Regions from separate parts of the Psychrobacter sp. AOP31-B2-9 genome, predicted to be linked through region 1. Evidence: predicted binding sites of a transcription regulator. Region 1 holds the regulator's gene; each other region holds the start of a gene.
What was found. Region 1 encodes PhoB, which activates phosphate uptake and scavenging genes when phosphate is short. Its sites were predicted from a motif close to TGTCATNAANCTGTCATAA; they were not measured.

Region 2: the regulator PhoB is predicted to act here: its motif matches at 3,021-3,039, upstream of pstS (phosphate ABC transporter substrate-binding protein PstS).
Region 3: the regulator PhoB is predicted to act here: its motif matches at 1,702-1,720, upstream of ACT3SX_RS01535 (porin).
Region 4: the regulator PhoB is predicted to act here: its motif matches at 1,967-1,985, upstream of ACT3SX_RS03425 (DNA translocase FtsK).

What each region holds. Positions count from the first base shown of each region.
Region 1 covers NZ_JBQSXG010000063.1:3,322-7,552, forward strand. The annotation lists gene ACT3SX_RS08660 (DUF1287 domain-containing protein) at 1-148, shown strand, start outside; gene asd (archaetidylserine decarboxylase) at 298-1,134, opposite strand; gene dtd (D-aminoacyl-tRNA deacylase) at 1,247-1,702, shown strand; gene phoB (phosphate regulon transcriptional regulator PhoB) at 1,848-2,552, shown strand; gene phoR (phosphate regulon sensor histidine kinase PhoR) at 2,616-3,701, shown strand; gene ACT3SX_RS08685 (M23 family metallopeptidase) at 3,709-4,231, opposite strand, start outside.
Region 2 covers NZ_JBQSXG010000016.1:2,030-6,260, reverse strand. The annotation lists gene pstA (phosphate ABC transporter permease PstA) at 1-580, opposite strand, end outside; gene pstC (phosphate ABC transporter permease subunit PstC) at 661-1,614, opposite strand; gene pstS (phosphate ABC transporter substrate-binding protein PstS) at 1,789-2,949, opposite strand; TPP riboswitch at 3,399-3,543, shown strand; gene thiC (phosphomethylpyrimidine synthase ThiC) at 3,792-4,231, shown strand, end outside.
Region 3 covers NZ_JBQSXG010000006.1:17,403-21,633, forward strand. The annotation lists gene ACT3SX_RS01530 (CTP synthase) at 1-289, opposite strand, end outside; gene ACT3SX_RS01535 (porin) at 553-1,563, opposite strand; gene ACT3SX_RS01540 (malate synthase G) at 2,380-4,231, opposite strand, start outside.
Region 4 covers NZ_JBQSXG010000015.1:33,506-37,736, reverse strand. The annotation lists gene aat (leucyl/phenylalanyl-tRNA--protein transferase) at 1-269, opposite strand, end outside; gene trxB (thioredoxin-disulfide reductase) at 270-1,292, opposite strand; gene ACT3SX_RS03425 (DNA translocase FtsK) at 2,033-4,231, shown strand, end outside.

The sequences.
Region 1 (4,231 bases):
GCCGAATGGTAATTTACCACATATAGGTATCGTCTCAGACAAATTAGCCCCCGATGGCACTCCGATGATTATTCATAATATCGGACGCGGTACACAAGAAGAAAACATCCTATTTGCTTATCCTATTCATAAGCATTTTCGATATTAAGAGACTTTTAATATTGAAAGGTTTTCGGTACTGAAGCGCTTTCGATATGAGCATGAACCATCTTAGTATCAGCTAAAGTCAGCAAAGAGCCCAGTTAGACGCAAATCATGACGTCTAACTGGGCTTTAGTTTTTGTACGAAAGGACACTTTACTTGGTATTGATATTGCCCAATAACTGTCCCATTTGCACCACACTATTGGCTTTCATACTGTCTTGCCAGTCAGCCTTTGCGGCTTTTGGCAATACGACAATCGCCGTTGAGCCTAAGTAAAAACGGCCAAGTTCATCGCCTTTCTCAAAGCTCATGTCATGCTCTGCTTCTTGAATATCCTGAGTACGGGCAATCTTGCCTGTCGCTACTGTCTCGATACCAGCGACAATCATCGCCCCAACCATCACCACAGCGGCTTTACCGTAGGCTGTATCAAATATACAAACCAAGCGCTCATTGCGCGCAAACAAGTCAGGTATGTTAGCTGCCGTGGTGGTATTGACTGAAAACAGCGTACCTGGTACGTAGCGTGTCTTGGTCAAGGTGCCCGCGAATGGCATATGGACACGATGATAATTACTAGGTGCTAGATAGACGGTCGCAAAGCTACCATCAGCAAAATAGCTACCATCTTCGCTGTCGGCGAGTAGCTGCCCGACGTCATAGTAGCGTCCTTTGGCTTGGAGCAGTTTATGGTTGTCAATCTGACCGAGTTGAGAGATGATACCATCCGCAGGGCTGACAATACCGTCAACTGTGGTGTCGATAGGGCGAACATTTTCTTTGAGCTCACGAGTAAAAAAGTCATTAAAACTTTCATAAGCGTTAAGGCTTTGGCGCTCATATTCGTCCAAGCTGACATGGTATGCCTTTGCAAAACTACGGATAAAAGCACGTTTGACGTAAGGGTGTCGACTGGCAGCCAAACGTCCAGCAACTTTACTTAGCTGTTGTTGTGGGACAAGCTGTTGCAAAGTGGTGAATAAATTCATAATGAGGTTACCAAAATAGAGTTTGATGTAATAATTAATAGGCAAGTGAGTGGCTGCATTTTACCATGGACAGCATATTATTGTATGAGCATAATCTGTAAGGAGTCAGTAAATGAAAGCACTAATACAAAGAGTAAAGGGTGCGAGTGTTACTATCGATGGACACTGTGTCGGTAATATTGAGCAAGGTGTGTTGGCATATATTGGTTTGGGTCACGATGATACGCTACAAAGTGCGCAGAAAATGATCGATAAAATTCTGACTTATCGTATCTTTGAAAATGATGAGAACCCTGCTAAATATGGTAAATTAGATAAAAACCTCCAACAAGTAGGTGGTGGGTTATTACTAGTCTCACAATTTACTCTAATGGCAAAGACAGACAAAGGGCGTCGTCCTGACTTTGGCAATGCCATGGCCCCTGATGCCGCACGAGCGTTGTTTGCACAATTGGTCGCCTATGCACAGGTGCAGCATTCTCAGGTCGCTACTGGTCAGTTTGGTGCTGATATGCAAGTATTGAGTATCAATGATGGGCCGTTGAATTTTTTATTAGAAGTAAATTAAACACTTGGATTTGATATTAAGAAAAGGCAGTTAAAACAAATGTCATTAAGCTGTCATAATTAATCCGTCTAATAGATAAAATCTGGCGAGCAACTAGCGCCTATTTTTTAGGGTAAGTTTTGTCCTCTAACGCTGAGAATACCGTATGTATAATGAGCAAATTTTAATTGTTGAAGATGAGCCTGCGATTCGTGAAATGATTGTTATGACGCTAGATATGGCAGGGTTTGATAGCTTGCAGGCAGTTGACGTATCAGAAGCGCATCAACAAGTGGTTGATCATAGACCTGCGCTTATTTTATTAGATTGGATGCTCCCTGGCGACAAAAGTGGCGTTGATTTTTGCCGTATGCTCAAAAACGACGAAATGCTTTCTGAAATCCCTGTCATTATGTTGACGGCTAAAAGTGAAGAAGATAGCAAAGTTCATGGTCTCGATGCGGGTGCTGATGACTATATGACCAAGCCATTCTCTACACGTGAGCTGATCTCTAGAATCAAAGCTGTACTACGTCGCAGTAGTGCGCTGAGTAGTGATAAGCCTATCGAAGTTGGAAAGCTAAGTTTAGACACCAAAAGCCAGCGCGTGACAGCTGCTGGTAAAGTCATCGATGTCGGCCCCACTGAGTATCGATTGCTGGCATTTTTTATGAGCCACCCAGAGCGTGCCTATACGCGGACACAGCTGCTAGATCAGGTATGGGGCGGCAATGTCTATATTGAAGATAGAACCGTTGATGTACACATTAAGCGTTTGCGCACGTTATTGCGCCCGCATCAGTGTGATACGTTGATACAAACGGTGCGTGGTATAGGCTATCGATTTTCTAGCTTTATTGAACCAACTTGATTTACGATAAAAAGTGTCATAGCAATTGCAACGTAATATAGTGAATAGTGCTAAGGATGACGGATGAGCGTGATAATGCCAATAGAAAATGAGCAACAGGGTGCGTTAGAGCCAGCCGCCCAGCAGAATGCGACAGCACAACTTAAAAAGATCAGTAGCGCCGTACAAGCGCTACGAGATGCAGTTATTTTACTGAATAATGATGATGGATTAGAGTGGTGGAATCAAGCGGCAGAAGATTTACTCCTATTACAAGCAAGGTCTAAAGGTCAAAGTATTTTTGACTTTGTGAGTGCGCCTGAGTTTCGTGAATACTATCATTCGATACCCATACCGAACGATGGTGTTCATATAGAGTCATGGCGAGATGCTAAGCGTTACCTAAAGTGCGAAATAACGCCGTTCGGTGATGAAAAACTACTCATTATTTATGATGTGACGCGCTTACAGCATTTAGAGGAAATGCGCCGCGATTTTGTGGCCAATGTCTCACATGAGCTGCGTACACCATTGACAGTGATGATGGGCTATCTAGAAAACTTCTCACATCAGCCTGATATGCCGCCACAGTGGCGACGTGGTTTTGAGCTGATGACCCAGCAGACAGCACGCATGAATAGAATCGTAAATGATTTACTGCTACTATCTCGCATCGAAATCGAAGAAACTCATGAGTTCAATTATATTAATATGACCAAGCTGCTGACGCATGTATATGATGATGCGCAAGCCTATAACCAAGCGTATGGTCATACTATTCATTTACAGATAGACACTTATGATGGGCTACAAGGCTCAGAGATGTACTTAAATAGTGCATTATCTAACTTAGTGATTAACGCTATCAAATATACGCCAAAAGGTGGTGACATATCCATCAGCTGGACGAAGACGTCAGAGGGCTGTAAGTTTGCTGTTGAAGATAATGGTATTGGTATTGCCCCTGAGCATATCGCACGTTTGACAGAGCGTTTTTATCGCATTGATAAAGGGCGTAGTCGTGCGACTGGTGGCACAGGACTGGGCTTGGCAATTGTAAAACATGTGTTGTATCAACATGAGGCCAATTTGCAAATTGACTCGGTAGAAGGCGTTGGTTCGACATTTAGCATGGTGTTTCCAGCCACTTACGTTAGATCTGCACCCTAAACAGACCTTACTTTTTTTGCAACAGTGGGTATGGGTTAACGGCACTACCGTTAATATAGATGCCGTAATGAAGGTGGGGTGGTGTACCTTTGGCATTGCCACTATCGCCTACATAACCAATCGTATCGCCAACGTCTACCCAGTTGTCAGGAGCGATATCAGCATAGTCTTCTAAATGCGCATAGTAATGCCCTGCGCCGCCAGGCCCAACGACTACCACCACACGGCCGCCCAAATTATTCTCACCGACTTTACGGACGATGCCTTGCGTTGCTGACTGTATCGGAGTGCCGCGCGCTGCAAAAATATCAATACCCTCATGAGAGCGACCTTGACTGCGTGCTGCACCCCAAGTATCGGTTAGGTTTTGTCCTGGTAGTGGGTTCGGCAGGCTGTCTTCTGTAGGTAGCTCTTGTTGTAATAAACTGAGCTGTTGCCACTTGGCGACCACGAATGACTGTGTCTGTTGACTAATGCTGGGCAACAGCTTATCAAAGACAAATAGTAGCACGATTAACACAGCTGCCTTA
Region 2 (4,231 bases), on a different contig from region 1:
GAATACTGTTAGGAACCAGATTGAGCATGTTTTCAGTCGTACGTACCACCACAGGAATAACGATGAGCGCCAATGCTAACGCACCTGCCCAACCAGAGAAACTTTGACCTTTTACCATCAGTGCATAAATAAATAGACCAATAACAATCGACGGTGCTGATAATAAAATATCATTTAAAAAGCGCGTTACCTTGCCAAGCATACTGCCTTGCGAGAACTCAGATAAATAAATACCTGTCATAAGACCAATAGGCGCTCCGATAAACAGCCCTGAAAATGCCAACATCACCGAACCAACGATGGCGTTACGTAGCCCGCCTGCACTCATTGGCGGTGGTGTATCAGCCGTAAATATCGGCAGTTGCACCATACCCTGAAAACCTTCCACCAGAAGTGTCAGCAGAATCCAAAATAACCAAAACAAACCAAAAACCATCGCTGTCATTGCAAAGCCTAGACCTAGCTTATTAGCCCAGCGACGCTTGTTATAAAGACTTTTGTCATAACGTCCTTGGAAACCATTGAGTGGTAACGGCGCACTGATTGCATTAGTAGCGTGGGTAGCATTGTTAGAAGGCATAAAACGTGTTTCCCGTATTTTTATCAATACCAATAACCATCGACACTTATTGATTTAATCGAACTGTGGCAGTCAAACAATTAGCGATTGCCTGCTTTATGATCCATGCGCATCAGCATGAGTTTAGCGAGTGATAGCACGATAAAGGTAATCACAAACAAGATTAGGCCTAAATGTAGCAAGGAGGCTAAATGTAACTCACTCGATGCTTCCGCAAACTCATTTGCCAAGGCTGACGTAATCGTGACACCAGAGGTAAATAAGCTTGGACTGATATTAAAGGCATTACCGATAAGGAATGTCACTGCCATGGTCTCGCCCAATGCGCGACCTAACCCTAAAATGACACCGCCAACCACACCAGCTTTGGTATAAGGAAGGATAATCTTGAACATAACTTCCCAAGTGGTCGCGCCCATTCCATAAGCTGACTCTTTAAGCAGGTCTGGCACGACCGAAAAGACATCACGCATAGTGGCTGCGATAAAAGGAATGATCATGATGGCAAGTACTAGCGATGCGGTAAACATACCTAACCCCATTGGCGCACCTGTAAATAGCTTGCCAATGATAGGCAGTGGACCAATGTGTTCGATGAACCATGGCTGAATATGGTCGCCAAAGAAAGGAGCAAATACAAACAATCCCCACATACCATAAATGATAGAGGGAATACCTGCTAATAACTCAATCGCAATACCGAGCGGTTTTTTTAAGAATTTTGGACACATCTCAGTCAAAAATATGGCAATACCAAAACTGACGGGAACCGCAATTAAAATGGCAATAAAAGATGTGATCAATGTGCCGTAAATAGGCGCCAATGCACCGTACTCGTTGGCAACTGTATCCCAGTTATTGCTGGTATAAAAGCCCAAACCAAACTCTTGAATACTCGGCCATGCACCGACTATCAATGAGACTAAAATACCACCTAAAGACATTAGGACAAGAATGGCAAAAGCTTTGGTTGCATTGACAAACAAAAAATCGTAGCGTTTTTGTTTGGCCAGTTGGGACCTTAAATCATTCATAAGTGTCTCAGCATTGAATAGGGTTGAGTCAAAATATTAGAAATCTTTATTGGGCTTTATCACAGCAAGCTTAGGAGCAAATTTACTGTGATAAAACCTCTCAAATAACTACCGGAGAATAGTTATTCGAGAGGGTAACTGCAAAAACGCTAAATAATATTTAACAGAAATCAGTTACTGGGCTGCTGTATAAGCTGGCTGTCCATCACTGCCCTTCACTTCATTCCATTTATCTTTGAATAACGCAACGGCTGTATCAGAGAAAGGAACGTAATCTAGTGCCATGGCATCATCATCACCTTGGGTATAAGCCCAATCAAAGAAGTTCAATACGCCAGCCACTTGCTGAGGGTTTTCTGGTTGCTTATGTACTAAGATGAAAGTCGCAGCGGCGATTGGCCATGCTTGTTCAGTCTCAGAGTTGGTGATAACTTTATAAAAGCCTTCTTGTTGCGACCAATCAATATCACCGGCTGCTGCAAACGTTTCTGCAGAAGGTTGCACGAAATTACCCGCCGCATTTTGTAAGGCTGTATGTGACATATTGTTTTGCTTGGCATAAGCATACTCAACATAGCCAATTGAGTTTTTCATACGATTGACGTAGCTTGATACACCTTCATTACCTTTACCGCCTGCACCAGTAGCAGAAGTTGGCCATTTCACAGTCTTATCAACGCCGACACTGTCTTTCCAATCCGTTGACACTTTTGCCAAATAATCAGTAAAGTTAAAGGTAGTGCCTGAGCCGTCTGAGCGGAATACAGTAGTAATCGCAGCATCAGGTAGCGTTAAATCAGGGTTCGTGGCTTTAATCGCAGGATCATTCCAGTTGTTAATCTTACCTAGATAGATATTTGCTAAAGTCTCACCGTCTAACTGCAATTGACCAGGCTCAACACCATCAATGTTTACGATAGGTACGACGCCACCGATAACCGTTGGAAACTGAATCAAACCAGCTTCATCTAACTCTTCAGGTGTCATAGGTGCATCAGAAGCGCCAAAATCAACTGTTTTTGATTGGATTTGCTTGATACCGCCAGAAGAGCCAATTGACTGATAATTCACTTGACCACCAGTAGCAGCGTTGTAGTCGTAAGACCACTTAGCATAGATAGGCTGCGGAAAAGAAGCACCAGCACCAGTGATATTCATTGCGATATTTTCAGCAGATTTAAAATCTGTGGCAGATGAAGACCCTGCTGTTTGGGTAGTTGCTGTCTCAGTCGCGACAGCACTATCAGCAGCAGATTCTGTCGTTTCAGTTGATTGATTACATGCCGTAAGTACTAAGGTACAACTAACGGCTACTGCTAATAACGAATAACGCATGTAAGACTCCTAAAGTTTAACAACATACAAAAAAGCATTGTTTGTGACATGCGTGCTATCTTGCCAAGTTTTTATGACAGTTTAATGACAATTTCATGACCAGCCTTTTATTTGCTATTAATGATTAAGGTATGTACACCATTCAATCGATAGCCTGCTAAACGCTATAAAAACAACTCAATTACCTATAGACGCTATAGTTAAAACACGATACTCGCCCCTAAATATTATTAGGGCGTTTCCTCATTTTAAATATGGTAATAAAAATGAGATAAATTGCCGCCAAACGAGGAAAATAGTACAGATAATATCGAGATATTGACCAACTATTTAACGATGTTTGGCAAAATTTAGCTATTTTTAGCCCATTTAGAGGACACTCGTTTGAATTGAGGACACGCCCTAGCCCTCTATGAATAATTTTGTTAATATGAAAGAGATTTACAACACTGACAGACTCGGGGTGCGATGTATAATTGGCCTGATTTATTAAATTTACTTTATTAAATCGGCCACTTTGATACATTCGCTGAGAGATCACCCGCCGAACCTGATGCGGTTAGTACCGACGCAGGGAAGTCTTAAGCACTTTGTTATGTATGACAAAGGACGTGCAGAAATGCCTTTTTATTATCATGACTATTTTAGTATACGTTTGACGTTACTAAAGTAGTGAGTATCAATATAAAGTTGCGTCCAAGGTTACATCGACATCATCCGCGACGACCCTGTTTGGTCGTTGGCTGATGTTCATAAACTGAAATTGTCTAGATTACAGATGCCACCCCCGCAGCTACTGGCGGTGTTGCTTTTATTCAAAAACCAACACGCTAGGACAGCATATGACGACTTCTAATATACAAGCAGCACAGACTCACATCCCAGCTGATGACACTCTTCTTGCTTCAGAGCCCGCTCAAACGAGCCACAGTAAAGCCGATAAAAAAGCGGATGCGCTAAAAACGCCAGCTCACCGCACAGCAAGTGATGCGCGATTCGAAGAAGATGCTCGCGACTTACATCGTATACTTCCAGCCTCTCGCAAAGTCTATATCGAAGGCTCACGCCCTGATATTCAAGTACCGATGCGCGAAATTACCCTAGACCCTACTCCTATACAAGGTGTCGACGAAGCCGATTGGGAACAAAACCCACCCTTTTATGTCTATGACACCTCTGGCGTTTATACCGATCCCAACGTCGAAATTGATTTGACAAAAGGTTTGCCAAAGCTGCGTGAAGGCTGGATAAATGAACGTGGTGATACTGAACAATTAAGCGG
Region 3 (4,231 bases), on a different contig from region 1:
GATAGATACGACCACTGGTGAAGTTATTGCTCTTACTCATCTTTGAATGACGTAAAAAGCGCTCATAATAGCCCAAATCTAAATCTGTCTCGGCACCATCTTCGGTAACGAACACTTCACCATGCTGGAATGGGCTCATCGTACCTGGATCGACATTGATGTACGGATCCATCTTAGTCATCGTGACAGTCACGCCACGTGCTTCAAGTATCGCGGCAAGAGAGGCTGCGGTGATACCTTTTCCTAGTGAGGACACTACCCCACCGGTCACAAATATAAACTTGGTCATAGTACTCTTTCGGTAATTGGTAAAGAAGAATTTTACTAAAAATACGCCATAAAATATAGGGCAAAAATGCAAACTGTCGGAATCTAATGAAAACTAATGTATTCTCACTGAGTTCTACTGTCTGTGCCATGCTTGCAATATGCATTTTAAATGCTTTCGCAGTGATTGCTTTGAAGTTCAGTGCGTCGGATAAATCCATACAAAAAAAACCCACCCCGAAGGGTGAGCTTTTTTAAGTATAGAGTCAGGCTCTACGGGTTGGTTTAGAAGTTGTATTCTAGACCAGCGCCAATGCCTACACCATCATACTCTGAGTTCGCTGAATCGTCTTCTTCGTGAAGATAAGCACCGTATAGATGGCCAGTGGTTGCTGCGTTGAACGCATATTTACCACCAACTGTCGCACGGAATGCTTCGTCGTCGTTCTGACCGTCGTCGTTAGTTACGAAGTCACCTTGTGCATAAGCAGTCCAAGGCGTAGCAGTCGCCATTTCACCACTGATAGTGAATAAGTTTTCGTTGTTGTCAGTATCAAAGTCAGTGTTTTGATATAGAGCACCGACAGTCAATACTGGGCTAACAGCGTAGTTACCACTTACACGAAGGGCGCTTTTTACCCAACCATTCAGCTCAGCTTCGTATTCACGTTCTTCAGGAGTTAAACCAGCAGTTAGGCTACCTGAAGACTGAAGATAACTAGCACCAACGTTCATTGGACCTGTGCCGTATGTGGCTGCGATACCAGCTAGGTTCTCTTCGTTACCATCTTCTGCTTCATCTAAGCCGTACATAGCCATGACTTGCACACCATTATAGTCAGGCGAGAAATAAGCCAAAGCATTATCGATACGTGGAGCATCAGCAGCTGTTAGTACTGCATCGCCACCTATTACACCACCAGCTGTTACGTTTGCAAAGTTTACGTAGTCATCGACAGCAGTCAAACGACCAGCAAGCATCGTACCGTACTGGTCATTGGCTAGACCAAGGTAAGTATCACGAGCATAGAACTGATCACCGTCATCAGCGTCTGCGTCAACACCATACTCAAGTTGATATACAACGTCAGTATTTGCAGTCAAAGCTTCAGAACCTTTGAAGCCAACGCGTGAAGAGGCAGAGTTTAGTTTAGTACGCTCATCTTGATCGATGCCATCAGTGTCAGCTTCAATAACGTCAAGAGTTAAAAATGCTTTACCATAAACTGTTGGCGCGGCGTTGGCTGCAGAAACAGATAGGGCAGCAACTGCTGTAGCTAAAAGTAGTTTTTTCATTGGGTATCTCCACTTTACAATTTTTAGTAATAAGCGAGCTATTATTAGCTGGTGCTCATAATGGTATCGTCACAAATCCTCAAAGAAATAATGTGTAACTGGCTACCGAGATTAGTCAGAAACAAGTGTGGCGAAGTTTTATTACAGTAAGATGAAAAAGCCATGGCTTACACGATTGGGATTAAAAAAGTAACATTCATGTAAATATTGGTCTTTATCACTCTATTGCGTAACATCCGTTACCAAACTCATACTTCGAGTACAAGCATATCAACTTTGACATAATTTGCAACACATTTTTTTGGTTTTTGAATATAGAAATCCGCAAACACTATATCCCTTATAGAATGTAAGCCTTTACAAAAATTCCTCTGTTTTCTCAAAGAGATAAAGGCAGGATTGATTGGTATAAATACTAAAAACATAACATCGTGGTCATAAATATCATATAAAAGACAAAAATAAAGCGATACCTGTCGAAACAAGTATCGCTCATAATATGTTTGTAGTCCTGTAACAAAATCCTGTTACAGATCTCAGCTACATGAGCTTATTACCAGACCAAGCGCCATGATTCAACTATCGAGCCACATTATTATCAACACCGATATCAACACCGATAAAATAAACTAATGTTATCAAAGCATGTCATCACTTTAAACACAGTGACCAAAACGACAGCCAAACTCAAAAAATAGTCAGGATAATATCAAGCGATTTAATGCAGTTTAGCCAGAATTTGGGCCGCTTCAAGCCATTTACGGCTTAAATGAGCTCAGTGCTAGGTCACAGCCTAGCATCAGTGTATATCTAACTCTAAGTATTCGCTTTTAAGTCAAGGCGTGCTTGATGCAGTAATGGCTCAGTATAGCCACTAGGCTGCTCACGACCTTTAAACACCAAGTCACAAGCCGCTTTGAATGCATAAGAGTTTTCAAAATCACTGGCCATCGCTTGATAACTGCTGTCACCGGCATTCTGCTCATCAACAACTTTTGCCATGCGTTTCATGGTCTCTAACACTTGCTCTTCACTGACGACATTATGATGCAACCAGTTGGCTATATGCTGGCTTGAGATACGCAATGTGGCCCTATCCTCCATGAGACCGACATCATTGATATCAGGTACTTTAGAGCAACCTACACCTTGATTGACCCAACGTACAACATAACCTAAGATGCCTTGAGCGTTATTGTCTAGCTCTTGCTGCTTTTCTTCTTTTGTCCAGCTGGTATCTTTCGCCAATGGAATGGTCAAAATATCATCTAAGCTAGCACGCTCACGTGATTTCAGGCCATCTTGGACATCAGCGACATTTACTTGATGATAGTGCATACTGTGTAAGGTTGCGCCTGTTGGTGATGGCACCCATGCGGTACTGGCACCAGACTGAGGATGTGCCGCTTTAGTATCCATCATTTCCTTCATCTCATCAGGCTTCGCCCACATGCCTTTACCAATCTGAGCAACACCCTGTAAACCTGTCTCTAGACCGATATCTACATTCCACTGCTCATAAGCTGGTTGCCATGTTTGTGACTTCATCTCGCCTTTTGGTACAAATGCTCCAGCATTCATACTGGTGTGCATCTCGTCACCCGTACGGTCTAAGAAGCCTGTGTTAATAAAGATGACACGTTCTTTTGCTTGACGAATGGCTTCTTTTAAGTTGACCGTCATACGACGCTCTTCGTCCATGATACCGATTTTAATAGTATTGCGCTCTAGGCCTAATAGATCTTCTGTCGCGTTAAACAAGTCATTGGCCATTTTCACTTCTTCAGGGCCATGCATTTTTGGCTTAACAATATACATAGAGCCTTTACGTGAATTCGATAGCGCGTTTGTACCTTTGAGATCATTTAAAGATAATAGCGGTGTAATCAGACCATCCATCAGGCCTTCAAATATTTGCTCTTGACCATTCCCTAAATCCACTAGGATTGCTGGATTTTGCATCAAGTGACCGACATTACGGATAAGCAATAATGAACGACCCGGTAGGATAAGCTTGCCACCGTCTGGCGTGGTGTATTCACGGTCTGGATTTTGCTTACGAGTGCGTGTCTTACCACCTTTTTCAAAAGTTTCTTGTAGGTCTGCATTCATCAATCCAAGCCAGTTACGATAGACTTCAACTTTTTCTTCGGCATCAACGGCAGCGATTGAATCTTCACAATCTTGAATCGCAGTAATCGCGGACTCAAGCAATACGTCTTTGATGTTTGCTGGATCATCTTTGCCTACTGGATTATTGGCGTCGATTTGAATTTCGGCATGCAAATTATTATTTTTTAATAAAATACCTGTAGGCGCTGCTGCATCACCCACAAAACCTGCAAATTTTTCAGCGGATTTTAACGAAGTACTACTATCACCCTGAACAATCTCAAGCTGACCATCAACGACTTTAAAGCCTGTAGCATCATTGTATGAACCTGATGCTAGCGCAAAATGCTCATCTAAGAATGCTTTAGCGTAAGCAACAACTGCAGCACCGCGAGTCGGATTATAGCCGCCTGTCGCTTCTTGACCATTTTCATCACTAATAACATCGGTACCATATAACGCATCATATAAACTACCCCAACGTGCGTTGGTCGCGTTCAGTGCATAACGAGCATTGCGTACGGGTACCACCAGCTGTGGCCCTGCAATATGCGCA
Region 4 (4,231 bases), on a different contig from region 1:
AGTGACTTGCTGGGTGTGTAGTCGGCGGGTACAATCACACATCGTGGTTCAGGGCACCACCAAGCGATCGGCTCGTCTTCATTAAACCAAGGGAATAACCCTCGTGCATAAGCAGAAATGAGCGTTTCTGGTGCCAAATCACCACCTATGGCGATGATTCCTATGCCTTCAGGATCGATAGAAACAGGATCGGGGAAGTCATAACACCCAAGACTTTTTAATGTCTCAGGTGTGATGTTTTTATCATTTAGTTGCAAGAAATTAACCATTTAGGCTTCTTTATCAGCAGTTGATGTTGATGCATAAGTATGATCATGTGCGATGGTCTCTCCTAATGCATCCAAGTATTTTTCAGCATCAAGCGCAGCCATACAACCGGTACCAGCAGACGTAATAGCTTGACGGTAGACATGATCAGCGACGTCACCTGCGGCAAACACCCCTTCGATACTGGTTTGAGTGGCGTTACCTGCGAGGCCACTTTGGACGACCAAATAGCCATCTTTCATATCTAGTTGATCTTTGAATAAGTCTGTATTGGGCTTATGACCAATCGCCACGAACATACCAAATACGTCTAATTGTTTGGTGCTGCCATTTTCAGTAGATTCAATAATGACACCATTAACGCCTGAATCATCACCAACGACTTCTTTGACGTAGTGGTTCCATTCAATTTTAACATTGCCATTTTTGGCTTTTTCAAACAGTTTGTCTTGCAGAATTTTTTCTGAGCGTAAGCTGTCACGGCGATGAACTAGTGTGACCTCTGCTGCAATATTAGATAAGTATAAAGCTTCTTCAACGGCAGTATTACCGCCACCAATGACAGCGACTTTTTGGTTTTTATAAAAGAAACCGTCACATGTGGCACAAGCCGAAACCCCTAAACCTTTAAACTTGGTTTCTGATTCTAGTCCTAGATACTGCGCAGATGCGCCTGTAGAGATAATCAAAGCATCACAAGTATAGCTGCCGTTATTGCCGGTCAGCTCAAAAGGGCGCACATTTAAATTCACCGCATTGATATGGTCATAAACCAACTCTGTACCGAAGCGTTCAGCGTGTGCTTTCATGCGCTCCATCAATGCAGGACCCGTTAAATCATGGGCGTCGCCTGGCCAGTTATCAACTTCAGTCGTGGTTGTCAGCTGTCCACCCACTTCCATGCCAGTGACCATGACTGGTTTTAGGTTGGCACGAGCAGCATAAACGGCAGCAGCATAACCAGCAGGACCTGAGCCTAAAATAATGAGTTTTTCGTGACGTGTAGCGGTGTTGTCAGTTGCCATGAGTTGTTCCTTGCTAAATATAAGAGTTGAAAATGTGAAGAATCAATATAATCAGAATATTCTAAAGTTTGTCATTAGGATATGTTCTTATTTTAAAAATGGTGATAAAAATGAGATAAATTGCCGTTAAACAAGAAAAATAGTATTGATAATATATAGAATATTGACCAGCTATTTGACGATGTTTAGGTAGATTTAGCCGTTTTTAGCCCATCGAGATGACTATCGATTAAATTGAAGACACGCCCCAATACAGTTTTTATCATTGTTGTGTGATAGTAACATAAGGGTAGTGGCCGAAAAGTGCAAGTTTGCTAAAACAAAGATGGGTATCATTAGAATCAAAGCATGTTTGCCTTGAAATATTATAGCGATGAAACATGAATATTTTGTAGCGTTTCTACAAATTTCTAGCGTTTCTGCAAAATTTCTAGCAATTATTCTGTTAGCTGTATGTCTAAAATATGGTTTTTTGTTTAAATTCGATATTGACAGACTTTCTTGGACTCTTTCTTGATAAGAGTGTCGCCACTACGGCTATGTATTTGTTATTATAAGAAGTTATGCCAAGCGTGGTATGAGTCAAAAACAGTTGCTAACGATAGCTTTTATTTATGGCTTTTAAGACGACCAATATCTTTGTAATACTTCGCTAACCATTTTATATCAGCACTTTATGTCAGCATGATTAGGATTAGTCATGTATTGACGACCATCTTTAATAACAAGGCAGATCTTACGTGATATCAGCACCGCTTATTGAGTATTTAAAAAAAGGAATATTTACCCTTATTGGGTTAATACTGGCCGTTTATCTGTTTGTCATTTTAATGACCTATACAGGTAATGATCCTAGTTGGTCGCATATCAGTAGTGATATGACCACGATTAATAATGTGGGTGGCGCATCGGGTGCTTGGTTGTCTGATTTGCTCTATAGTTTCTTTGGTTTTGGTGCATGGTGGCTGTTAGCATTTTTGGTTTATGAGTCCGTCCTTATTTGGTGGGACAATAAGCCAACATTTTGGTTGATGCGTTTGATTGCTTATGTCTTCTTATTGTTAAGTGCCAGCGCCTTATTTGCGCAATTGGTTGCCTTGGTTCAGCACGTAACTGATGCAACTGTAACAAAGCTTGAGGGTGTGGCTGGTGGCATTATTGGACTTGAGTTACAGTCGCGTTTGGCTCAGCTTTTATCGCAGTGGGGGAGTGTATTTTTCTTGACTGCTTTCGTTGTTATTACTGCTACCTTTGCCTTTAATATTCATTGGCTTGCGATTTATCAGAAGGTTACAACGTTGTCATGGCTTGGCTCAGGAGTAAAACAAAAAGATATCACAAATGATACTCGTTCAGCATCTCAAGCAGGCATGATCTCTGAGAAAAGTAATGAAAGCAAAGAGAATGAGAAGACTAATAAAGAAACTGCGGAATACGAGCAGTTGCCACTTGAATTACAGTCTACGGAGAGTGCTCAATCACTGGATAACAGTGGTCGGTTTAGTCACGTTTTATCAGATTTCTTAGCGACATCGGGCCTTGCCGATAGCGTGAAAGCCTCTGTGGTAGCAGCAACACAAACAGCGATGTCTAGTGCTTCTAGTAATGACAATAGAGAGCATTTTCAGACGGCAGAATCGATGCCTAGCGGTACTGTAGATAATACGGCTCACCATACGAATGTATCGTCGACGTCAAGTGCAGCACCGACTCCGGTTCGTAAAGTTGAACCTAGCTTTGCTTGGAATGATGCCAATACCGTGGATGACTTGCTGGCCAGTGAGCAAATGGCTTATAACGCTGATATTGTGAACGATTCGGCTTCTGCTATATCGGTACCTAATGACAGCAAAACTGAGTCGCCAGATATGGCAAATTCAGTCTCTACAAGGATGTCAACCACAGAAACATCTGAGGCTCAACCAACGATTCGTTCGCAGACAAAAGCGATTCAGTCGCCAATTGAGGCGCCAGAAGCAACAGCAACAACAGAGAGTATTGATACATTGGCAGATGCTTGGCTAGCAGAGCATGCAACGCCTATCGTTGATAAGTCTATGACAGCGTTGCAATCAGATAATATGGCTGCACAGCCAGTGCAAGAGGCGTCTGTCGAATCTGAGCGAGATATGTCCAGTGAGACTCCGATTAATAACGCTACTGCAGCTGCCAGTATAACGCCGTCCTCTTTTGATGAATTATCTAATAACCAAGTGGAAGTATCTAGTAACGCTATAGCGCCGACTGTGATTGAAAAACCTATCACTAAACCGGTACCAGTAGTCAGCGATCCTGTGTCAGCAGCGATAGATATGACACCAACCAATACGCCTCCTGCCAATCCAAAAGCCGCACCAACGGTAGAAGTAACCAGTCTAGCCTCAAACGTGCCTGAGCCTAAAACGCCTGCGCAACCGTCTGTTAGCTTCGCTGTGCCAGAGGGTGATAGCAGTAATCATATCACTGATATGATGCCAGAGAGCGACAATGACGATACCAATGTACCAGTCATGCCGCATATTAGTGATGATGAAGCTTTTAGTCAAAAATCACGTTCGATGCAAACGGCAGCCTATCGCAGCAGTCTAACGCCTATTCCAGAAATGTCTATATTGGATAAGCCCGATCCTGACCGTAAGCCTAGCTATACCGTGGTTGAGCTGGAAAAACTGTCTGAGTTATTAGAAATTAAGCTACAAGAGTTTAATGTAAAGGCCTCTGTAGTTAATGCTATTCCAGGACCTGTCGTCACTCGTTTTGAAGTGGAGTTAGCTGCTGGGGTCAAAGCCAGTAAAGTAACAGGCATTTCACGTGATTTGGCGCGTTCATTATCGATGGCTTCTTTGCGTGTCGTCGAAGTGATTCCAGGCAAACCATATATCGGTATTGAAGTACCTAATAAGAAACGTGAAATGGTACGTTTGATTGAATTACTCAAT